2 regions of the Paenibacillus germinis genome follow, and region 1 is predicted to be linked to the other one. Evidence: predicted binding sites of a transcription regulator. Region 1 holds the regulator's gene; the other holds the start of a gene.

Evidence for each region. Region 1 encodes NrdR, which represses ribonucleotide reductase genes. Its sites were predicted from a motif close to AACACNATATATNGTGTT; they were not measured.
Region 2: GC102_RS24305 (adenosylcobalamin-dependent ribonucleoside-diphosphate reductase) is a predicted target of NrdR. The motif match lies at 1,113-1,130, and genes of this name have one in related genera.

The regions. Positions count from the first base shown of each region.
Region 1 covers NZ_WHOC01000070.1:197,741-200,809, reverse strand. The annotation lists gene GC102_RS14330 (MntP/YtaF family protein) at 1-102, shown strand, start outside; gene coaE (dephospho-CoA kinase) at 128-724, shown strand; gene GC102_RS14320 (lytic transglycosylase domain-containing protein) at 721-1,293, shown strand; gene GC102_RS14315 (alpha/beta-type small acid-soluble spore protein) at 1,400-1,624, opposite strand; gene nrdR (transcriptional regulator NrdR) at 1,733-2,212, shown strand; gene GC102_RS14305 (hypothetical protein) at 2,377-2,568, opposite strand; cyclic di-GMP riboswitch class I at 2,608-2,704, opposite strand; gene GC102_RS14300 (hypothetical protein) at 2,787-2,960, shown strand; gene htpG (molecular chaperone HtpG) at 3,010-3,069, opposite strand, start outside.
Region 2 covers NZ_WHOC01000133.1:171,767-174,835, reverse strand. The annotation lists gene dat (D-amino-acid transaminase) at 1-781, opposite strand, end outside; gene GC102_RS24305 (adenosylcobalamin-dependent ribonucleoside-diphosphate reductase) at 1,205-3,069, shown strand, end outside.

The DNA of each region.
Region 1 (3,069 bases):
TTGCGGTTTGGTTTACGGTATGCGGAGATGAATTGGATGAAGAAACTGTCTATACTTCCGGGATGTGTACTCATTATTATGGGTCTTTTGAAAATGTTGTAGGACGCACGTTAGGAGAGATTTGCCCATGAATATCGGGTTAACAGGAGGAATCGCTTGCGGCAAAAGCACGGTTAGCGCCATGCTGGTTAGCCGCGGCGCCCTATTAGTAGATGCGGATACCATAGCCCGCGATGTCGTCGAGCCCGGCAGCCCTGTTCTTGAACAGGTTGCTGCACATTTTGGACAAGCCGTTCTTCAGGCTGACGGATCGCTCCATCGCAAGAAGCTTGGCGAGATCATTTTTGGTAATACCGAGGCACGCAAGCAGCTGGAAAGTATTCTGCATCCGCCAATTCGTGCACAAATACGTGAACAGATGGAAGCCTATGAACGGCAATTTCCAGACAAGCTTGTTGTGGTCGATGTCCCTTTATTAATCGAATCTAATTTATCCTTCATGTTTCAAGAAGTTATGGTTGTTTATGTGCCTCGTCCAGTCCAGTTGGAGCGGCTTATTGGGCGAGATGGACTGACGGAAAGTGCGGCAAATAATCGCATAGATGCTCAGATGTCCATTGAGGAGAAACGCAAATTCGCGGATGTTGTCATTGACAATAGTGGTACTTGGGAAGAAACTAACGCTGAAGTGGAGCGGTTTTGGCTAGAGAAGGGGCTTTCATGACCTTTTTACGTAAAAAACGAGTTTTTGCCCTGCTTCTTGTCTGCTTTGTTCTGGTTCTCTTTATGAATAGCGATTTTATCGGAAGAAAGGTGTACCCGATCTACTTTGAGCAGGAAATTAGGCAGAGCGCGGCGAAACACAATATAGATCCATTTTTAATTGCTGCGATTATAAGGGTCGAGACGAATTACAAATATCATTTGGAGTCAAAAAAAGGGGCATTAGGCCTTATGCAGCTTATGCCTGACACCGCAGAGTGGATTGTTGAATCCACGAATTTAGGGCCTCATGTGCAGGAAGATTTATTAAAAGTGGACGTAAATATTAATCTTGGTTCTTGGTATTTAAGCTGGCTTAAGAAGCATTATAATGGTAATTTAATTTATGCGATTGCGGCTTATAATGCAGGTCAAGGGAATGTGAATAAATGGAAGCAAAATGATATTTGGGATGGTTCGGAAGAGCATATTAATCAAATTCCATTCGGAGAAACACGTCATTATGTACAGCGGGTGCTCTATTATTACGAAAAATACACGAAGCTTTATTCTCAGCATTGGGGTAAATAAGGATTAGGATTCCTCTTCAAAAATAAAGAAGCATTGGACTAGCTCCTTTTGGGGGCTTAGAGTCCAATACTTCCTGTTTTGCAGATTCAGTAGCTAATCTTCAAGATTACTTGAATTGACCAGCCAAAGATTGTTCTGCGATTTGTACCAGTCGACGAGTGATGTTACCACCAATAGAACCAGCATCACGAGTAGCCATATTGCCCATATATCCATCTTGAGGGATGGCGATACCTAGCTCTTGAGCTACTTCGTATTTCAACTGATCCAACGCTGCGTTAGCTTGAGGAACGACTAATGTATTGCTGCTGCGGGATTGTCCTGCGCCCATGTCTGTTCACCTCCTTGTCGTTTGGTAATAGTATTGTGTGCATATCTCCTAAGTTCATGACATGTAACATATGGTAATAGATCAAAGAAGAGAAAGGAGAGATAGCGAATGAAGTGTCCGTTCTGTGACTATTCCGGTACGAAAGTTCTTGATTCACGTTCAGCCAATGAAAACAAATCGATTCGTCGTCGTCGAGAATGTGAGAAGTGCGCGAGAAGATTCACCACGTTTGAGATGGTGGAAGAAACGCCGTTAATCGTGATTAAGAAAGATGGAAGTAGGGAAGAATTTAGTCGAGAGAAAATATTAAGAGGCTTGATTCGAGCTTGTGAGAAGCGCCCGGTATCGATGGAGAGACTTGAGATGATGGTATCTGAAGTGGAAATGCAGCTTCGCACCACGGCTCATGCTGAAGTGGATAGTTTAAGCATTGGAGAAATCGTCATGGAACAGCTGTACCCCGTCGATGAAGTGGCGTACATTCGCTTTGCCTCCGTATACCGACAGTTTAAGGACATTAATATGTTCCTGAAGGAGTTAACGCAAATATTGGGAAAGCATGACACCGGACTTCTCCGGGATAAATAATAACTAAATATGACAAAAAATAAGAAAAAGACAGCGGGATTCCCGTTGTCTTTTCTCAGTTTTTCCCACGATATCAACAATCATGCGATTAAAATTTATTTGAAAAAAATAAATCTTTAGACATCAACCGACTGTATTTTTGTATGCTTTCGTGCATAATTCCTTTATTGAGTGCGTTTGTCCAGTTCACTTCTGAGAAAATGAATAAACCGAATAGCTTCATCTTGGGTTAAAACGTTGTTATCAAACTTAAAGGAGAACATGTCCAAAAGATCATTTTCTGGAAGGTGCAAGTTATCAATCAATTGCTGTACATCCAAACTCATTTTACCATCCACCGTAATTTTTCCCATCATCTTTGTTCCCTCCTAGTCTTTCTACATAAATCGGACGGAGGCGGTAGCTGGCTGACATTTTGGACATTCATCGAATGCCATTTTAGTCCCTTTAGCTTTGCGTCGCCACTTTTCAGTGGTTTTGCCTTTATCGACCGATTTATGTTTGTAAGAAAACTATATCATATTTGCGGATTGAGTTTCCATTAATTACATTATTCGAAGGATGGTTGAAGCATATGTCCGTCAAGTCCAATCAAATTCCAAGCATTTCTTATGAATTAGATATCGTAAAAGTTGCTAGCTCTCTCGGAATTGATCAAGATCGCTTATTGGCTTATGTGTATGCAAACTCTGATCCGAAGAAACAATATGAGGTAAAGGAAACCTTTCCCGACTATAAGAGTGGTTGAAACTATAAAAAAAGCACTACAACGTAATAGTTGTAGTGCTTTAATCGTATTAAACCATGATTTTGCAGATATCGTTCGTGAATTCAACCGGATCTTGAAGGGGTAATCC
Region 2 (3,069 bases), on a different contig from region 1:
GACCCGGCGCGCCAGTTCCAATTGCTTTGCCATCAATCTGTAAAATAGGTGTATTTTCCACGGTAGTTCCCGTGATAAAAGCTTCATCAGCCAGCAGAAGCTGCTCTGTCGTAAAGGGTTCTTCTTTAACTGTGATTTCTTGTGAGAGAGCTAATCTCAAAACGACAGCCCGAGTAATACCATGAAGGATCAAATGGTTAGCTGGGTGTGTGTAAAGCACGCGATCTTTGATCATCATCAAGTTAGAGGCGCTGCATTCTGTGACAGTGCCATTTCGGTGCAGCACGACTTCTTGCACCCCGTGATCGAGTGCTGCTTGTTTGGCCATGACATTTGGGAGAAGATTGAGCGTTTTGAGATCACATCTCAGCCAGCGGATGTCCTCCAACGTGATTGCATTAATGCCATTATGTATCGTAGCGATGGGTCTGCGCACCTCTGTGCAGTAGGCCAGCAGAATGGGCTCGACTTGAGCGGGGAACGGATGTGCCCGGGGAGCTTCGCCCCTGGTGATTTGCATATAAACAGTACCCTCATTGAGACCATTCTTTTCAATAAGCTGCGTGAGAATATGACCCATTTTTTCAATAGTAAAAGGTAGTTCTATCCGCACTTCACTTGCGGTTCTTTGGAGTCTCTGCATGTGAGCAGCTTGTTCGTAAATTTTCCCGTTATATACTCGGAATACTTCATATATCCCATCTCCAAAATAGTACCCACGATCATCTGGTGAAAGAAGAACGTCCTTCTTGTTGACGAATTTATTTTTAAAGAAATACATATCCAACATCTCCTCAAGTGTTTTCATATGAAAGTAGTATTGAAATCTTATCCCATATTTTTATAAAAGTATTTATCGAACAGATGTTCTAAAAAGAAATAAAATGTGGTATCCTATCTATAGGTTAGCAGAGGATTTAACGATCGTCAAAACGATCTGCATGACCTAACACATCTTGCTTGGTTGAATATTATATTTGGTTATTCTGGGCGCGAAAAAGAGAGAATTAGTAAGTAAGGATTAGCTAGTATGATTAAGGGTTGTCTTAATAGCGAAATTTGGTTCTTTAGTTATTAGAAGATCAATATATAGTGAGGTATAATGGATTTCGCACACCACATATTGTAATTTTACATAAACTTCATAAAGTAACTTTAATTTTAGTTGTAGCTGAATCTGTAGCTTATTGGGAGGGACTTATGCATGGGGATTGTAGAGTCAAATAAGAGGTTGGATGGTTTAAGCGAGAAAATATTTTTGGATCGTTATGCACTGAAAAATGCAGATACGAGTTTCGCCAAGGTGGGGGATACTGTTCTCGTTTTGACGAAGGATGACCCCAAATTCCCAGCTAAAGAAGTTGGAGAAATTGTGAGTCGTGTAGGAGATACCGTTAAAGTAAAAACACGGAGCGGTGAGACTGTTGAATCCGCAGTTGAAAAGCTCACTTTAAATATTGAGAAGACACCGGAAGAAATGTGGGACCGCTTGGCAGGTGCAATGGCATCCGTAGAGGCAACTCCTGAGAAACGTAAAGAATGGACAGATAAATTCAGATACATCCTTGATGATTGGAAGCTTGTACCAGGCGGACGTATTGCTGCTGGTGCCGATGCAAGTGATGAACTGACCCTTTTTAACTGCTATGTTATTCCGTCACCACACGATAGCCGAGGCGGAATTATGAGTACACTCTCGGAAATGACAGAAATTATGTCACGCGGCGGTGGAGTCGGTATCAATCTGTCTTCGCTTCGTCCACGCCGTTCCGTTGTGAAAGGTGTTAATGGATCATCCAGCGGTGCTGTTTCTTGGGGAGGTCTTTTTAGCTATACAACAGGCTTAATCGAACAAGGAGGCAGCCGTCGCGGAGCACTTATGCTTATGATTAATGACTGGCACCCTGATCTTGAGGATTTCATCACTGTGAAGTCAACGATGGGTCAAATTACGAATGCAAATTTATCCGTTTGTGTAAGCAATGGATTTATGAAAGCCGTTAAGGAAGATCTCGAGTGGGAGCTTGTTTTCCCGGATACGACGGATCCTGATTACAATGATAAATGGGATGGCAACTTAGATGCTTGGAAAAAACTAGGTAAAGCCGTCAAGCCTTATCGTACTGTACGAGCACGTGATGTTTGGCATACAATCATTGAATCTGCTTGGAAATCAGCTGAGCCGGGTGTCGTATTCTTGGAATACTACAACCAAATGTCCAACAGTTGGTACTTTAATCCGATTATTTGTACGAATCCATGCGGGGAGCAGGGGCTGCCGGCTTGGGGCGTTTGCAACTTATCCGCTATTAATCTATCTAAGTTTTATGACGTGGAGAATCATGATGTGGATTGGGCAGATTTGGGCAAAGTGGTTCGTTATTCGACTCGCTTTCTCGATAATGTTATCGATAAGACACCTTATCATTTCGAAGAAAACCGTACGAATCAACAAGGCGAGCGCCGCGTAGGCTTAGGTACTATGGGTCTTGCTGAACTGATGATTAAATTGAAAATTCGGTACGGAAGTCCGGAATCTCTGGAGTTTTTGGACAAAATCTATGGCTTTATGGCTAGAGAAGCTTATCTGGCATCGGCTGAAATTGCCGGTGAAAAAGGGTCTTTCAAAGAGTTTATTGAAGATAAATTCCTTGAGAGCGGATTTATGAAAAACATGACGAAAGTATTCCCTGAAGTGGGCGAAGCGATTAAGCAAAATGGTATGCGGAATGTAACAGTAATCACTCAAGCGCCTACTGGAAGTACGGGGACGATGGTCGGTACTTCGACGGGCATTGAGCCATACTTTGCTTTTGAATATTTCCGTCAAAGCCGTCTTGGCTTTGATAAACAATATGTACCGATCGCACAGGAGTGGAAAGATGCGAATCCGGGTCAAGAGCTGCCGGACTACTTCGTAACCTCCATGACATTGACTGCAGAAGATCATATCCGAGCGCAAGCTGCGATTCAGACATGGGTGGACAGCTCGATCTCCAAAACAGCGAATTGTCCTGCAGACTTCACTGTGGAAGAAACGAAACGCTTGTATGAATTGGCTTTCGATCT